3 regions of the Azospirillum sp. FG154 genome follow, and region 1 is predicted to be linked to each of the others. Evidence: riboswitches for the same ligand, from Rfam matches in the RefSeq annotation. Region 1 holds a riboswitch; each other region holds the start of a gene.

Evidence for each region. Region 1 has a riboswitch for cobalamin ahead of ACODS4_RS21765 (energy-coupling factor ABC transporter permease). Riboswitches for the same ligand answer to the same signal wherever they lie in the genome.
Region 2: another riboswitch for cobalamin. It lies ahead of ACODS4_RS20170 (ABC transporter substrate-binding protein); the one in region 1 lies ahead of ACODS4_RS21765 (energy-coupling factor ABC transporter permease).
Region 3: another riboswitch for cobalamin. It lies ahead of ACODS4_RS20805 (energy-coupling factor ABC transporter permease); the one in region 1 lies ahead of ACODS4_RS21765 (energy-coupling factor ABC transporter permease).

The regions. Positions count from the first base shown of each region.
Region 1 covers NZ_JBMDKF010000023.1:35,440-41,313, forward strand. The annotation lists gene ACODS4_RS21750 (S-(hydroxymethyl)glutathione dehydrogenase/class III alcohol dehydrogenase) at 1-338, opposite strand, end outside; gene ACODS4_RS21755 (LysR substrate-binding domain-containing protein) at 465-1,364, shown strand; gene ACODS4_RS21760 (hypothetical protein) at 1,449-1,979, shown strand; gene ACODS4_RS21765 (energy-coupling factor ABC transporter permease) at 2,039-2,695, opposite strand; cobalamin riboswitch at 2,836-3,044, opposite strand; gene ACODS4_RS21770 (UxaA family hydrolase) at 3,121-4,641, opposite strand; gene ACODS4_RS21775 (mannitol dehydrogenase family protein) at 4,657-5,784, opposite strand; gene ACODS4_RS21780 (zinc-binding alcohol dehydrogenase family protein) at 5,789-5,874, opposite strand, start outside.
Region 2 covers NZ_JBMDKF010000019.1:117,607-123,480, reverse strand. The annotation lists gene ACODS4_RS20185 (hybrid sensor histidine kinase/response regulator) at 1-149, shown strand, start outside; gene ACODS4_RS20180 (ABC transporter ATP-binding protein) at 160-948, opposite strand; gene ACODS4_RS20175 (FecCD family ABC transporter permease) at 945-1,955, opposite strand; gene ACODS4_RS20170 (ABC transporter substrate-binding protein) at 1,955-3,007, opposite strand; cobalamin riboswitch at 3,227-3,458, opposite strand; gene ACODS4_RS20165 (response regulator) at 3,517-4,167, opposite strand; gene ACODS4_RS20160 (prepilin peptidase) at 4,281-4,958, opposite strand; gene ACODS4_RS20155 (NUDIX hydrolase) at 4,948-5,874, opposite strand, start outside.
Region 3 covers NZ_JBMDKF010000021.1:3,558-9,431, reverse strand. The annotation lists gene ACODS4_RS20820 (TonB-dependent hemoglobin/transferrin/lactoferrin family receptor) at 1-1,504, opposite strand, end outside; gene ACODS4_RS20815 (DUF2244 domain-containing protein) at 1,560-2,138, opposite strand; gene ACODS4_RS20810 (DUF2946 domain-containing protein) at 2,212-2,643, opposite strand; cobalamin riboswitch at 2,805-3,026, shown strand; gene ACODS4_RS20805 (energy-coupling factor ABC transporter permease) at 3,171-3,827, shown strand; gene ACODS4_RS20800 (sensor histidine kinase) at 3,949-5,310, opposite strand; gene ACODS4_RS20795 (response regulator) at 5,307-5,874, opposite strand, start outside.

The DNA.
Region 1 (5,874 bases):
GTGGCGCGGATCGCCTGGCACAGGTTGGTCTTGCCCGACAGGCAGAATTTGCACGTTCCACATTCGGGCGTGTAGAGCGGAATCACATGATCGCCGACGGCGACGGAGGTCACGCCCGGCCCAACCTCCACCACCACGCCGCCGCCCTCATGGCCGAGGATGCAGGGGAAAATGCCTTCGGAATCCTTGCCCGACAGGGTGTAGGCGTCGGTGTGGCAAACGCCGGTGGCGACGATGCGGACCATCACCTCGCCCGCCTTGGGGGCGGCCACCTCGACCTCTTCGATCTCCAGCGGACGGTTGGCTTCCCAAGCGACGGCGGCGCGTGACAGGACCATGCGGGTTTCCTTCCCAAAGCAAAAACAACGGCGTTGGCGGTCAGTGTAAACCGGCGGCGGTCATTGCCAAAACGACGATTTCAGGGATAGATTTTTGCTGCATAGGGATAATGGAGCGCGCGCGGCATGAGCGGTTGGGACGGCATCGACGAGTTTGTGGCGGTGGCCGACACCGGCAGCTTTTCCCGCGCGGCGGAACGGTTGCGCGTCTCCTCCTCCCACGTCAGCCGCAGCGTGGCGCGGTTGGAGGATCGTTTGCAGGCCCGCCTGTTCTACCGCACCACCCGCAAGGTTAGCCTGACCGAAAGCGGGCGGACCTTTTTCGCCCGCTGCCAACGCCTGATCGACGAGCGTGACGAGGCGGTGCAAGCCATCGGCGATCTTCAGGGCGGCGGCGAGGGCGCGGTCAAGGGGTTGCTGCGCATGACCTGCGCCACCGCCTATGGCGAGCAATTCATCGTTCCGCTGGTCAACGACCTGATGGAGCGTCATCCCCTGCTGAGCGTCGAAATCGAGCTGACCAACCGCCCGCTGGATTTGGTGCAGGAGAGCTTCGATCTGGCGATCCGGTTGGGACGGTTGGGCGATTCCAGTCTGGTCGCCACCCGCCTCGCGCCGCGCGTCATGCATCTGTGCGCGTCTCCCGCCTATCTGGCCCGACACGGCGCGCCCGCCAACCTGACCGATCTGGCCGCCCATGATTGCCTGATCGGCACCGCCGACCATTGGCTGTTCGACGATGGCGGGCGGGATTGGTTGTTCCGCCCGCGCGGGCGCTGGCGTTGCAACAGCGGCTTTTCCGTGCTCGACGCCGCGCTGCGCGGCTTTGGCCTGTGCCAACTGCCCGATTATTACGTCAAGGCCCCCATCGCCGACGGGCGGCTTGCGCATCTGCTGCCACAGCACACCCCACCCAACACCGCCGTCTGGGCCGTCTACCCGCAAAAGCGCCACGCCCCGCCCAAGGTTCACGCCGCCATCCGCCATCTGAAGGCGGGGTTGGCGCGGCGGCCTGAATATCGCTGACACAGTCGCTATTAAGAATCATTTGCAAATAAAGCGCCCCGGTTTTACGCTCCGCCCCGTGTTCACCCCGAACCGGAGCCGTCGATGCCGACCACCCCCACCTTCTCCGACCACCGCAAGCGTCTTGCCGAACTCAAGACGGCGGAAAATCTGGTGGTGATGACCTTGCGCCTGTGGGCCGAACCGTTGCGGGATCCCGAAAAGGCGCATCCCCATTGGCAGGATGGTTTGATGGCGGCGGGTCTGTCCAACGACGCGGCGGTCGCCTTTGACACGGTGATGCGCGTCACCATCGCCGCCGCGCTGCGCCCGCTGGACGTTCACCGCCCGACCTGCCCGGCGCTGGGAACCGACGAGGCCCGGTTGCTCGGCATGATTCGTTTGATTCAACAGGACCAGCACGGCGACGCCGGGGTTTTGCTGGCGGATTGGCTGGCGATGTCGGGGGTCCGCATGGCTTTGGCGCCGCTGTGCATTCTGGCCCACGCGCTGGACCGCGCCGGTTTGCATCTGCCGACGCTGCATGACGGCGCCCCCGTGACCGGGCGGGTGATCGACTTCCCCGAATCCCGGCGGATGGTTGGCGCCGATCCCGGCTCCCGGTTGGTGCATTGATCGAACCGACGACGTCTTGTCCGTGCGACGCCGTCGGTCGATTTTCTACCGCGTTGGCGTCAAGCGAGCGCCAAGCGGTCCAGCGCGGTGACGCGACGCAGCGGGCTGGCGACGGTCAAACGATCAACGCCCTTCAACGCCACCCAGGTGAAGACCGGCTCGCACAGCACCAGCGGCAGATAGGAGGCGGCGAACAGCGCCCAATCGGCCAGCGGTGTGGCCTCTTCGCCCAGGAACAGCCAAAAGCCGACCATGGCGACCACGCCGGAATAATAAGCGGCGTCGAAGGCCATGATGCGCCGCCATGTGACGGTGGCCTTGGCCGCGCCCTCAGCGAAGAAGCGCTTGCCCACGGTTTCATGAACCGTGACCAGGGGCACGATCAGCGACAGGCTGTTGACGCCCAGATGCAGCAGATCCTGCGGCTCGAACAACACGCCTTGCAGCAGCAGGCCGATGGCGAATCCGAACAGAGTGGGCAGGAAGCCGAAGGTGAAATAGACGGCGGACGCGCCGATAAAATGCAGTTCCGACGGGCCGACCGGCAGATGGAAGATCTCCATGAAGATGGAAAAGAACAGCGCCGCAAAGGCGGTTTTAACCAGTTCAACTGGCTTGCGAATCAGCGCCGGGCTGTAAACGGCCAGCGCCGCCACCGCCGCGCTATTCGCGGCGGTGACTTTGACGGCGTCAAGGACGCCGGGTTCAATGTGCATGTGCGGATGTCCTGAGCGGTGAAAAGCGGAAATGCGACCAGTCGCGCCCCAAAAGCCGCGCTTGGTCGGACGGACTCAACGCTCAGCCCGATAAGAAAAACGTCATCGCCACCTCCCCGCCGTCCCACCGACGGCGTGCTGGGGTTGTTGGAACGGTGGCAGGTCTCCTGGCTTGCGGCGTCACGCATTGGGTCGCCTTCCCGGCTGGATGGCCAGTGGCGTCGTGACCCAATGCTCACCGCTTACAGTTGCGGGGGCAGCCCCGGATTTGGCCCTGTTGGACCGCACCGGATTCCCTTTTCACGCGGCCGTCGCTGGAACGCCGCGCACCACCGGGCAGAAGGGTAGCCCGGCGGTCTCTCTCAATCCAAGTCTTTTCGCGCGTGGGGCGCCCCGCCGCGTTGCGCGTGACGACGCCAATCGCCTCACATAACCGCGCCCAACTGCCAGGGCACAAACTCGTTGTCGCCCATGCCGTGCGCCTCGCTGCGGGTGGGCGCGCCGGACGCGGTGTCGAGCATCAGTTGGAACAGCGCCGCCCCGGCTTCGGCGACGCTGACGCCGTCGTCCAGGATGATTCCGGCGTTGAAATCCATGTCCATGCTCATACGGCGGAACAGCGCGCTGTTGGTGGCGAGCTTCAGCGAGGGCGTCGGCTTGCAGCCATAGGTCGATCCGCGCCCGGTGGTGAAGCAGATCAACGTCGCCCCGCCCGCCACCTGCCCAGTCGCCGACACCGGGTCGTAACCCGGCGTGTCCATGAAGACCAAACCACGCGGCGCCGCTGGTTCGGCGTAATCGACCACGCCCATCAACCCGGTTCCGCCCGCCTTGGCGACCGCGCCCAGCGATTTTTCCAGAATGGTGGTGATGCCGCCCGCCTTGTTGCCGGGGGACGGGTTGTTGTTCATGTCGCCCTTGTGCATCCGGGTGTACTCCTCCCACCAACGGATTTGTCCCAGCAACTTGTCGGCGATGGCCGGGCTGGCCGCCCGCGCGGTCAGCAGATGCTCGGCCCCGTAAATCTCCGGCGTTTCCGACAGGATGGCGGTGCCGCCCTGCCGCACCAGCAGATCGACCGCCGCGCCCAAGGCCGGGTTGGCGGTGATGCCGGAATAGCCGTCGGAACCGCCGCATTGCAGCCCGACCGTCAGATGACGCGCCGGGACCGTCTGGCGGGTGACGGCGTTGGCGACGGGCAGCATGGCCTTAATCAGCGCAATCCCACGCTCCACCGTTTCGCGGGTGCCGCCTTCGTCCTGGATGGTCAAACGGGCGAGCAGTCCCTCGGCGCGCGGGGCGAGGCTGTCGGCCAACGGGGCGAGTTGGTTGACCTCGCAGCCCAGCCCGATCAGCAGGATCCCGGCAAAGTTCGGGTGGTCGGCGTAGCCGCGCAGGGTGCGGCGCAGGATCGCCAGCCCCTCGCCGCTGCCGCTCATGCCGCAACCGCTGCCGTGGGTGATGGCGACGACGCCGTCAACGTTCGGGAAGTCGGCCAGCGCGTCGCCCTTGAACGCCTCGGCGATGTAGCGGCAGACGGTGGCGGAGCAATTCACGCTGGCGATGACGCCGATGTAATTGCGCGTGCCGACCTTGCCGGAAGAGCGGACGATCCCTTGAAAACTCGCGTCCTCCGTCACCGTCGTCGGTTGGTAGGCGCCGCCCACAGCCTCGTCCAGCCGGGCGTCGCCCATGCCCAGATTGTGGACGTGGACATGCGCGCCCGCCTCGATCGGCTGCGTCACGCTGCCGATGACCTGCCCGTATTTCAGCACCGGCGCGCCAACACCGAGCGCCCGCAGCGCGATCTTGTGGCCGCTGGGGATGGCGTCGCGCGCCACGCCGGTGAAGTCGCCGACCTGCACGGGCGTTCCCGCCGCAATCTCGCGGGTGGCGACGGCGACGGAATCGGCGGGGTTCAGCAGGATGAGAGCGGGCGCGGTCATCGGTTCGGCGTCCTTTTAGAGACAGGTCAAGGCGGCGCGCAAACGCGCCTGCGGGATGGACAGGGTCAAATCGGCGGCCAGCGCCACCACCGGGGCCAGACGGCGTTGAAGCTTGTCGGCGTGGTTTTGCGCGATGTCGGCCAGACGGTGATCCAGGAACGGGTTGAGAAAGCGGTCGCGCACGCTGTCGCGGTAGGTTTCGGCTTCCGACCCCTGGCCCAGCGCGGCGAAGACCGGCAACACCTCCTCCCGCCACAGCGCTTCCAAATCGTCGCGGATGGCCGGGACGTTCATCGCCTGGAACACGGTTTCTTCCGGCGCGCGCCCCTCTCTCAGCCAGCCGTCGGCCAACCAGGTGTGGCCGAGGTTGAGAAGATGCAGCTTCAACCGCTCCACCGGGGCCAGTTCGTCCACCAGTTGGATCGCCGGGTGGACGCAGGGCAGGATCAACCCGTCTTGCCGTTCGATGGCCCACAGGGCGTAGGGTTCGGCCACCGCGCCGACCGGGCGCAACGGCTCCGACACGATGCGGTCGACCAGACTGTTGGCCCAGCGGCAATCCTCCGCCAGATAGCGCAAAAAGGCGGCGGGCAGGCCCCAGGCGGCGGCGAGATCGCCGACGATCCGCTTCAACTGATCGCCGTTGCGCGACACCAATTCGCAAGGGAACAGCGACAGCGGCGCCGCCCCGTTCCGCCAGCGGTGATGCAGAAGAACCAGCAACTTGGCCGGAAAGCTGCGCGGCGCCTGATCGGCTTGGTCGAGCAGCGCCGGGCCGTCGCCATCGTCAAGCTGATAACCCCGGTCGCCGGTGTTCGACAGGATGACCCGAACCTCCCCCGCCGCCAAGTCGCGGAGGCGCCGCCAATCGCGTCGCGCCTGAAAGGCGGCGGCGACGGCGTGGCAGCGCTGTTCGGCGTCGATCACCGCGCCGTTCTGCCGCCCGCGCACCCGCACCGGATAACCCGCCCCATCGGCCAGCGCGGCGACGCGGGCCGCGCTGTCGGCGCTGTCGGTCGTCTGCACCACGGCGACGCGGCCCAGCGCCTGCCCCCGCTCCAGCGCTTCGGACACGAACAGGTCGGCGTGGGCTTGCAGGAAGCGGCTGGTGCCGAATTGCAGGATCGGGGTGGCGTCGGTCATCGTCTCAGCACTCCACCAGCGCCTTGACCACCCCGGCGGACGGGGCCAACAGATCGGCGAACAGGTTCGGCACCTCGGCCAGCGTCATCC
Region 2 (5,874 bases), on a different contig from region 1:
CGGTCGTCACCGCCGACCGCGACATGGCGGTGCGCGACGACATCGAAGCGGCGGGCTGCCATCTGCTCTACAAACCCGTCCGCCCCGGCGCGCTGCGCGCCCTGCTGGGGCAATTGCTGAGCCAGCGGGAGCAGCGGATGGCGGGGTGATGAGAAGCCGTCATCCCATCAGATAATGAACCTGGAGCCGTCCGTGGCGGGGGGAGCGTTCGACGCTGGCCTGGACGCCGAAGACGGTTTCGATCAGCTCCTCCGTCAGAACCTCGTCCGGCGTTCCAACCCGCGCCAGCTTGCCCTGGTGAAGAACGGCGAGCCGGTCGCAGAACAGCGCGGCGAGGTTCAGGTCGTGCAGGGCGACGACGCTCGTCACCGGCAGGCGGCGGATCAGGGCCAGAATGTCGAGCTGGTGGCGGATGTCCAGATGGTTGGTCGGCTCGTCCAACAGCAGCTCGCTGGGGCATTGCGCCAGGGCGCGGGCGATGTGGGCGCGCTGGCGCTCGCCGCCCGACAGGCTGTGCCACAAGCGGTCGCGCCGGTCGGCCAGCCCGACCTGCTCCAGCGCGGTGTCCACCGCCGCCGCGTCGGCTCCGGTCCAGGCCGACAGCGGCCCGCGATGGGGCGTGCGGCCCAGGCGCACGACGTCGTGAACGGTGAGCGCCGCCTCCGTCGTCGCCTGCTGTTCGACCAGCGCCACCCGGCGGGCGAAGGCGCGGCGCGGCAGGGCGTCGATGTTCGCGTCGCCCAGCGTGACGACGCCGCTCGACACCTTGCGCAGCCGGGCCATCAGCCGCAGCAGGCTGGATTTTCCCGAACCGTTGGGGCCGATCAAGCCCAGAATCCGCCCCGGCTCCGCCGCCAGGGTGACGCCGTCCACCATCAGGACGCCGCCGACTCCCCACCGAACCTCATGCGTCGCCAGAGTCGCATCGGCAGTCGCATTGGCAGTCACAGCGGCCTCCTTGCCCGATAAAGAATGACGGCGAAGGCCGGGGCGCCGAACAGCGCCGTCACCACGCCGACCGGCAACACCTGTTGCGCCACCAGAACGCGGGACAGGATGTCGGCCAGAACCAGAAACACCGCGCCGATCATCAGGGCGGCGGGCAACAGGCGCGCGTGCCCCTGCCCGACCAGAAAGCGCGCGGCGTGCGGGATGACCAGCCCGACGAAGCCGATGGAGCCGACGATGCCGACCATGGCGGCGGTCATCGCCGCCGTCAACGCGAACAGAACCAGCCGGACGCGGCGCACCGGCACGCCCAGGGACGCCGCCGCGTCGGCGCCAAAGGCGAAGGCGTCGAGCGCGCGGGCGTGCAGCATCGCCACGACGAAACCGCCCAGCGCGACCGGCGCGGCCAACCCCACATCGGGCCACCGCGCGCCGCCCAGATTGCCAAGCAGCCAGAACAGCACCCCGCGCGCCTGTTCGGCGTTGGCCGAGGTGGTGACGATGTAGGAGGTCATGGCGTTGAACAGTTGCGACCCCGCCACCCCGGCCAGCAGCACGCGGTCCGACCCGCCGCCGCTTCCCATCGCCAGCAACCCGACCAGCGCGATGGCGGCGACCGCGCCGAGAAAGGCGCCGCCCGACAGCGACAGCGCCCCACCGCCGATCCCGGCGATCATCACCAGAACCGCGCCGGTGGACGCCCCGGCGGAAATCCCCAACACATAGGGTTCCGCTAGCGGGTTGCGCAGCAGCGCTTGCAGGATGACGCCCGACACCGCCAACGCCCCGCCGCAACAGGCGGCGACCAGCGCGCGGCTGAGCCGGTAGTCCCAGACCACCCCCTCTTGAATGCGGTTGAGCGGAAAGGCGGTTCCGAACAGGCGGTTGCCCACCGTTTTGACGATGATCTCCAGCGGGATGGTCATCTCGCCAATCGACGCGGCGAGCGCGATGGCGAAACCCAGCGCCGCCAAGGCCAGAAGGGCGACGGCGACCGGCTTTCCCATCACCGCGCCATCCCGAAGGACGCGATGCCGGCGGCCAACGCCTCGATGCCGTCGATGGTGCGGATGGTGGGATTCATCGACTGCGCGTCCATCAGGACGACGCGGTTTTGCCGCACGGCCTCCAGCGTGCTGGCGACCGGATCGCTGGTCAGGAAGGCGCGCTTCACCGCCGGATCGTCGGCGGCGTAGCGGCGGCGGTCCATCGTGGCGATGACGATGACCGTCGGATTCGCGGCGGCGATGCCCTCCCAACCGATCAACGGCCATTCCTCGTTGGTGGCGATGACGTTGCGGGCGCCCAGCGTGGACAGGATGTAGGCCGGGGCGCCGTTCCGCCCGGCGACGAAGGCGTCGCCTTTCACGTCCTTGCTGGAAAACCAGAAGACGACGGGAACGTCCTTGGCCTTGCCCGCCACGGCGGCGACGGCGGCGGCCTCGCGTTGGCGCAGTTGCGCGACCAGCGCCTCGCCCCGGTCGTTGACGTCGAAGATTTGGGCCAGTTCGCGGATCTCCTGATAGACCAGATCCATGGTGAACATCCGCTTGCGCACCCCGTCGCCGCTGCCGGAATTGTCCTTTTCCACGCAATCGGACGGCGACAGATAGGTTGGGACGCCCAAGCCCGCGAACTGCTCGCGCTTGCCGACCGACCCGTTCGGGCCGACGTGCCATTCAAATTGCGCCGTCACCAGATCCGGCGCTTGGCCGACCACCGCCTCAAAGCTGGGGTCGTTGTCGGCCAAACGCTTGATCTTGCTGTTGGCGGCTTCAAAGGGCTTCAGCACCGGGCCGACCCAAACGGCTGTGCCGACGATCCGGTCGGCCAACCCCAGCGACAGCAGAATTTCCGTGCTGCTCTGGCCGATGGACACGGCGCGCTTGGGGGCCTGGTCAAAGCGGATCGGCACGCCGCAATTCTGAAGGGTCAACGGATAATGGGTGGCCTCGGCGGCGACCGCCGGGCTGGACAGACCGAACAAAGCGGCGAGCGCGCCGACGGCGCAAAGCGACGCCGCGCGGCGCCAGCGGGAAACGGACATGGCGATGGTCATGATGATCCTGGAACGCAAAATGCGGGACGATCCCGCGCGACGACGCGCAAGGATGGTGAATCAAACGGGGGAAAAGCGCGCGACGGCGCGACGCCTCAACAGCTCCGGCGGATGGGCCGGTCGTTGGATGGGCGGCGGCGACAGCGGAAAGATCGGCGCGCAAAGAGCGCGCGCGGCGTCATCATGAGGACTCCTGCCCCGGGCAACCCCGCCCGGCATGGGATTTCAACGACGACGGCAGGTCTCCTGGCTCACGGATCATGGCGTTCGGTCTGCCTTCCCACAGGCCGGGGGAACCGGCGCGCAGTGGCATGACGGCCTTGGGGGCAAGGCGTCACAAGGACCTTTGGCGATCCGCTGACAGTTGCGGGGGCAGCCACGGATTCCGCGCGGACGCGTCACCGTGTTCCCTTTTGATCCCCAGAGGGGAACCGTCGAGCGCGGACGTTATAATATAACAGACGGGTGGTCAATCATTATCAGTCGCGGATCGGCGCGACCGCGCCGCCTCACTCCACCGGCGGCGGCGGGGCGGGGGCCAGGGCCAGTTGGCTGGCCAGAACGGCGGCCTGGGTGCGGGTCAGCACGTTCAGTTTGCGCAGGATCGTGGTGACGTGGGCCTTCACCGTGGTTTCGGCGACGTTCATCTCATAGGCGATTTGCTTGTTCAACTTGCCCTCGGCGATGCCCGCCAGCACGCGAAGCTGTTGCGGGGTCAGGGTCGCCGCGCGCTGGGCCGGGTCGGGGGCCTCGGCGTCGTGCGCGCCGTGGAGTTCCGGCAACCACAATTCGCCGTCCAACACCGCGTTGATCGCCTCGACGATCTGGGTGTTGGGGGCGGATTTCGGCACGAAGCCTGAGGCGCCGTAATCAATCGAACGCTGGATCGTCACCGGATCTTCCGACGCCGAGACCACGATCACCGGAATCGCCGGATGTTCGGAGCGCAGCATCATCAAGCCGATCAGCCCACTCATCCCCGGCATGTGCAGGTCGAGCAGGATGATGTCCACCCCCTCGCCGGTTTCCAGCACCGGCTTGATCTGGTCGAACCGCGAGACTTCCAGAATCTCGGCCCCGGCCATCGCCTGCCCAATGGTTTGGGCCAAGGCGGTGCGCATCAGCGGGTGGTCGTCGGCGATCAGAATGCGGTGAGACATGGACAATCCGATGTGAAAACCATAACGACCAGTATCGGCCCCCCGGCGCGCGTTGACAACTGCGCCCAACGCCGCGCGGCAAGCTTTCCCACCAAAAAGAAAAGTTGCAGCGCTTAAGCGCCGCCGTCGGCCAACCATAGCAGCCACAGCGCCGCCGCCAGATAGGGGCCAAACGCGATTGACGCGCCGCCGGAAAGGCGGTCCCGCCGCGCCGCCGCCAGGGCGACCGTCACCCCCAGCGCGCTGAGCGCCGCCAGCAGAACGACGTTCGGCAGCCCTTCCATCCCAAGCCAAGCCCCCGCGACGGCCAACAGTTTCGCGTCGCCCAGCCCCAACCCATCGCGCCCGCGCAAACGGCGATAGCCCGCCGCCAGACCGGCGAACAGGGCGTAGCCAAGCGCCGCCGCCGCCGTGTGGTTGGTCAGCGCGTCGGTCAAACCGCCCGCCGGAGCTTCCCACGCCGTCACCGTCAAGCCGAAGGGAATCAAGGGCAGCAAGACGACATCGGGCAGCAAGCGCCGCCGCGCGTCCACCAGGGACGCCAGCAGCAAGGCCCACCCGAACAGGCAGCCAACCGGCAGCAGGGACCAGGGCAACGCCAGCGCCGTGATCGCCGCCACCGCCGCCGCGCCCGCCGTCGCCCATGGGCGCGGACGTCCGCGCCAGCCTTCATCCTCCGGCCAAGGGCGATCAGGCAGCGCCTCGGCCATCGCGCCGATCACCCGCCCGACCGGCAGAGCGGCGAGAGCGCAGAGCGACGCCATGCCGAAAAACGGAAGGTCAGCGGCCATTGGACGCGGGCGGCGCGGACGGGTCGGCGGAGGGGATCGCCCCGGCGCTGGTCCGTTCGTGGATGGCTTGACGGCGGAAGCGATGGAGTTCGGCGGGGCGTCCGCCGGTCTGGCTTTCAAAGCTGCCGGTCGGTTCGACCAGACCGCCGGAAATCATCAGGCGGCGGAAATTCTGCTTGTGCACCCGTTCGCCCGACAGGGCTTCGACCACCTGTTGAAGCTGGTGCAGGGTGAAGGTGGGCGGCAGCAATTCAAACACGATGGGGCGGTATTTCAGCTTGCCGCGCAGCCGCTCCAGCGCGGAGGCGAGGACGCGCCGCCCGTCGCGCGCCATCGGACGGCCCAGCGCGCGCGGCAGGACGCCGCCGGGCGGCGGAGCCTCGGCCATCCTTGCCGCCAAATCGCGGTCGCGAAAGGATTCGACGACCAAACCGGCCTCGTACAGTATCTCATACCGTTCGAGAACCCGCTCCATGTCCCAATCGGCCCCATCCAGACCGAAGGCGAGCTGCGCGCGTTCCCCACGCCGGGCGCGCGCCTCGTCGTCGCCCGCCGCCGCGATCCAGCCGCGCAACGCCGGGATGATGACGCTGTCCAGCAGGGCCGGGCGCTGGTCGCGCCAATCCTCCCACGGGAAATGCTCGTACAACGCGCGCCATTCCGCCGCCGCGCCCGCCAACGGAGCGTCGCGCACCAGAGCCAGATAGCCGACCACGACCGAACGCGGCCCGCCGAACAGTTCGTGCGGATCGCGGAAACGGTCGCCGAAGGTGTAAAGCTGCTCGACATAGCGCAGCGACAGGCCGGACAGCCCCTCCGCCACCGCGCGCACGCCGTCTTGCAGGGTGCGGAAGCGTTCCGGCTCGAACGGCGCGCCGGGCAGGGCGTCGCGGTGGGGCAATGGCTCGTCGCCCCG
Region 3 (5,874 bases), on a different contig from region 1:
CGTCGAAGGCCAGCGTCAGGCCCGCTTCCTTGGTCTTGCTGGTTTCCGGCTTCAGCGACGGGTTGGGCCGGAAGTTGAACAGCGCGCGGGTGGTGTTCAAATTCCCGAACATCTCGGTCAGGGTCGGCGCCCGGAACGCCTCGCCATAGCTGGCGTAAACGCCCAGGAAGCTCCAGGGCTGATACTTCAGGGCGATCTTCGGCGACAGACGGTCGTTGCTGGACGAGGCTTGGCCGGACGGCGACAGGCGGTAGCTGTCCTGACGCAGCGCGCCGGTCAGCGTCCAGTCGTTCAGGATGCGGATTTCATCCTGGATAAAGCCGCCGAACGCCTGCAACGCGCCGTCGGGCAGCACGCTGTTCGGGCTGCCCGCCGATTGGTTCTTGGCGGTGTCGCGGTAGAAATCCAGCCCGTAGGTGACGCGGTGCTTCATCCAGGACGCCGTTTCAAACGACGTGCTGTTCTGAAGGCTGGCCCCGAAGGTCGCCGTCATCGCCGAGGTCGGATCCAGCGCCGGAACCACGCGGCTTTCGGTGTCGAGCTTGAACTTGGTGTAGTAGGCCGACAGCTTGCCGTCCAACAGGCGCTTGTCGGCGTCCTGGAAGGCCCAGGCGGCGTTGTACTGCTCCTGCCGCCGCTTGAGCTTTTGCGAGAAGGGGAACAGCGTGTTGCCGCCGGGGTTGTTCGGCCCGGTCAGATCGTCGGCGAATTTCTGGTAGCCGAGTTGGAATCGGTTCTGGTCGTTCGGCGTGATCGTGCTTTTGACCAGCGCGCTTTTCAACTGCCCATCGTTCGGCAGGGTCGAGCCGGAACCGCCCGTGCCGGTGTGAATGGTGTTGTAATCGCGGTAGGTCACGCTGGCCAACAGATCGACGCCCTGCGTCCGCGCCGCGCCGGTCAGATTGGTGGAGGCTTCGCCGTTGGCGCTGCGGTAGCCCGCCTTGATCCGCCCGCCGACCGTCCTGCCGGGGGCGAGGACGTCCTCCACCCCGATGGTTTCAAAGGCCATGACGCCGCCCAAACCGCCGCTGCCATAGGCCGCCGAGACCGGGCCGCGCACGACGTCCACCTGCTTGATGACGTCGGGATCGAGCAGCAGCGGCGTGTTCACCCCGCCGTCGTTGTTGCGGCGCGCGCCATCGACCGACAGGATGATTCGCGGGCCGAGCAGGCCGCGAATCGCCGGGCTTTGCGAGGCCGGGCGCGGCCCGCCGCCAAAATTCACGTTGGGCAAGGTGCGCAGCACGGTGGACAGCGTGTTCGCCTGGGCGTCGTCCAACTGCTCCCGCCCGACGGTGGAGACCGAAGCCGGAACGTCGAAACCGCTGTTGGCGGTGCGCGTCGCCGTGACCGTCACGGCCTCCAACTGAAAAATGGGCGAAGCCGCGTGGGAATCGCCGGTTTGGGCGGCGACCTGTTGGGCGAAAGCGGGGGCCGCCGACGACAGTAGCAAACCGGGGATGGCGAGCCAGGAGGCGCGCAGGCGCGTCGAAAGACGAGTCACGTCGGACAATCCTTTGAAAACAATGGAATGATGAAAAACGAACGCGCGGGAACGCTCAGCGTTCGGACGCTGGCAGGGCGGCGGCGTGGGCTAAGGGCGCGACCGGAGCGGACGTCCAAACGCCGTTCAGCCGGTTGGACGCCGTCGCCAATTCCGCTTTCAGCGCGGCGGCCAACGCCAGCCGCTCGTCAGCGGTCAGAAAGCCGCCGACGCTGATCCGGCGGCCATGGCTGCCCAGCGTCAGGCGGGGACCGGCGGAGCCGTCCGCCTCGACCGCGACGCGCAGCCAACTGGTTTGCCAATCGCTGACCGAGCGCCGACCGGCGCCGTCCATCTGCTCCACCCGCGTGCGGTCGGGCCAGACGCGGATGCGCTCGCTCATCCGACGGCGGCGGGAATCGCCGACCAGCGACCAGCCGACGAAGGCGGCGACCAGCAGCCCATAGGCCGCCATCGGCCACGCCCCCAGCCACAGCCAGGCGGTCAGGGTGATGGCGGCGTAGGCGACCAGAACCGCCGCGAAAATCACGCGGCCATGGCGGGTGCCGCTGTCGTTGGGGGTGAGCAGGGCGTCAAACAGCGGATCGGCGTCGGGCAACGCCGAATCCGCAGGAATCGAAGAGATTCCGGGCATGGGGAGACTCCACACGGGCAATCACGGGGCAAGACCGCGCGGAAGACAGGCTCCAACGCGGTCGCGAACGGGATCAGCCGAGGGAGGGGGGAGCGCGCGCCTGAAGGGTGGACAGGAACCAACCGGCGGCGATGCGGTCGCCGGGCAGCGCCTCCGGCCCATGACGCACGGCGTCGGTGGGCATGACCAGCGCGACCGGCGGCGGCAACGCCAAACCGCCGATCAACGGGCAGAGCGGGCAAGAGCCGCCGGACATCGCCGTGTCGGTTTGACCGCTGTCGGTTTTGCCGCTGTCAGGATCGACCGGCGCGCCACGATCATCGAGCAGCACGGTTTTGAAGCCGTCGGGCGTGCAAATGACGATCCGGGCGCTGTCCGAATCGTTGGTCGGCGCGGCCATGGCGGGCATCCAGGCCCAGGCGACGATCTGCAACAGCAACGCGACCGCGCCAGCCAACAGGCTGACCCGCCGCGTCCGTCGCGTCTTGTCCCGGTTCCCGATCATGCCGATCCATCGCTGTGCTCAACCGCTGCGCGCGTCACACGCAGCGCGACACATTACCCCAAGCGCCACGCCCGACACGAGCGGCATTTTCACGCAGGGGCGCCGTGCTTCCCAAAGCGGGGCGGTGAACGGAAAAAGCTTGGAGCGGCAAAGGCCACAGGGCTACGCTGCGTCCCGGTGGTGCGTGGCGTTCCCGGAATGCGTTTCAGGAATGGCCGCGTGAAAAGGGAATCCGGTGCGGCCCGTCAGGGCCAAATCCGGAGCTGCCCCCGCAACTGTAAACGGCAAGCGCCGGGTCACGACGCCACTGGCCAACCAGCCGGGAAGGCGACCCGACGCGCAAAGCCGCGAGCCAGGAGACCTGCCACCGTTCCAACAACCCCAGCAGGCCGTCGGTGGGACGGTCGGGAGGTGGCGATGACGTTTTATCCATCGGGCTGAGCCTTGAATCCGTCTGGCGAATCCGTCTGGCGCGTCTGGACGGCGCCCGCCCGCATTTCCGTTTTCATCGCTCAGGACATCCGCCCATGCACATCGAACCCGGCGTCCTCGACGCCGTCAAAGTCACCGCCGCGAACGGCGCGGCGCTCGCCACGCTGGCCGCCTACAGCCCGGCTCTGGTCCGCCAGCCGGTCGAGCTGGTCAAGACCGCCTTCGCGGCGCTGTTCTTCTCCATCTTCATGGAAATCTTCCATTTGCCGGTGGGCGCGTCGGAGCTGCATTTCATCGGCGCGTCGGCCGTCTATTTCACCTTTGGTTTCCTGCCCACCCTGTTTGGCTTCGCCATCGGCCTGCTGCTGCAAGGCGCGCTGTTCGAGCCGCAGGATCTGCTGCATCTGGGCGTCAACAGCCTGTCGCTGATCGTGCCGCTGGTCGCCGTCCACGAAACGGTGGGCAAGCGTTTCTTCGCCGAGGGCGCGGCCAAGGCGACGGTGACGTGGCGGCGCATCATGGCCTTCGACGCCGCCTATTATTCCGGCGTGGTCGCCATGGTCGGCTTCTGGCTGTTCCTGGGCGAAGAGGCGACGCCGCTGGCCGATTGGGCGCTGTTCGCCGCCTCCTACCTGCCGCTGGTCCTGTGCGAGCCGGTCTTCACCTGGGTGGCGCTGAAAGGCGTCGACCGCCTGACCGCCGCCAACCCGCTGCGCCGCGTCACCGCGCTGGACCGTTTGGCGCTGGCCTGAGCGCTGATCGGCGATTGAGGTGGCCCCGCTTTCTGAACCAGAAGGCAGGGCCACCTCCGTCACGACCGTCATGGAGTTGCGGGGCGGCGCTCTTTCAGCAGCGGCTCATAGCGCGCGTCGGTCAGCGTTTTGAAAAAATGGCCGGCAGGGTGAGGGTTGCGCGCAGCCCGCCGCCTGACCGGTTCTCCAGGGAAATGTCTCCCCCATGTCCCCGGGCGATGGACCGGGCGATGGACAGGCCCAGACCAACGCCCCCGGTGGAACGGTTCCGCGACCGTTCGAGGCGTACGAAAGGCTCGAAGACCCGCTCCAAATCCACCGGCGCGATGCCCGGCCCGCAGTCGTCGACCACCACGCGGACCTCCACGCCGACCGGAGCCACCGACACCGCCGCCGCATCGCCATAGGCCACGGCATTGTCCACCAGATTCCGGATGACCCGCCGCATCGCGGCCGGACGGCAGGTCACCGGAAGCTTCGCTGTCCCGTCGAAGGAAACCGGCGCGCCGACGTCGGCCATGTCGTCGCAGACGCTTTCGACCAGCGAGACGAGATCCACCGCCCGCGCCTCCTCGCCGCCCTCCTCGCGGGCGAAGGTCAGGATGGCTTCGGCGGTCAGCCGCAGCTCCTCGACGTTCTGCAACATTCTCTGCTTCGTCTCGCCGTCGTCGAGCAGTTCGACCCGCAAACGCAGGTTGGTGATCGGCGTCCGCAGATCGTGACTGACCGCCGCCAGCATCCGCGTCCGGTCATCGACGAACCGGCGCAACCGGGCGCCCATGACGTTGAAGGCCGTCGCCGCCCGCCGCACCTCGACCGGCCCCGTCCTCTCGTCCAGCTCCACCGCCTCGCCGCGTCCAAGCCGCTCGGCGGCCTCGCCGATCGACCGGAGCGGACGGGAGATCCGGCGGGAGATGAAGAAGGCGACCAGCGCCACCATGGCGACGGCGGAGAAGATGGACAGCGCCATCGACCCGGCGGGCACCCCTGGGCGAGGGGGCAGCACCGTCGCGGCATTCAGCCAACGGCCGTCGGGAAACAGGACCGAGGCCATGAACTTCAGATGCTCCAGTCCATTCAGGTCATCCAATGGCGGCGTGGTCGGCCGCATGATCTGGACCCGGACCTCCCGGAACGACGTCCCGACCATGGCGCTGAGCCGGGCGCGCGCCGCAAGGATCTCCTCCGTCTGGTGGACATAGGCGGCCAGCTCCTGGCGATCCCACCAGAAGCGAAATTCCGCGCTGCCGGACGCCTCCAGAACATCGTCGTGCAGAGCGGGGGGCGTCGCCGCGACCAGCCGGATGGTCGCCGCAGTCTTGGCGATGGTGTCGTCCAGCCGCAGTTGCTGGATCGCCAACGCGCGCTCATCCAGATAGACGACCCAGCTTCCCAGCTTTCCCACCACGACGGCGGCCGTGAGCAGCAGGACCATCTGGGTGAACAGGGTTCGCGGCACGATGCGGCGGAGCAGGCCGGTCACGGCAGGTCCCTCACGTCGGCGGCGAAGGAATAGCCGCCGCCCCAGACCGTTTTGATCAGGGCCGGATTCCGAGGGTCGCTTTCCACCTTGCGGCGGAGACGGCTGACCTGATTGTCGATGCTGCGGTCGAAGGCGTCGGCGGCCCTGCCCTTGGTCAGGTCGAGCAGCTGCTCGCGGGACAGCACGAGGCCGGGACGGCGCACGAACGCCTCCAGCAGGAGGAACTCCGACGTGCTGAGCGAGACCGCCACGCCATCGGCGCCCGTCAACTCCCGCCGCCCCATGTCCAGCACCCAGCCGTCGAACTCCACGCGCGGGCTGGCGCCGCGTCGGCGGGCCGGTTCCGTGGGCAGGCTGCGGCTGCGGCGCAGCACGGCCTTGATCCGCGCCAGCAGTTCGCGGGGCTCGAAGGGCTTCGTCACATAATCGTCGGCCCCCATCTCCAGCCCGATGACCCGGTCGGTGGCTTCGCCCAGCGCCGTCAGGAAGATGACGGGAAGCTCGGTGGTCTCCCGCAGGTGTCGGCACAGGCTGAGGCCGTCCTCCCCCGGCATCATGACGTCC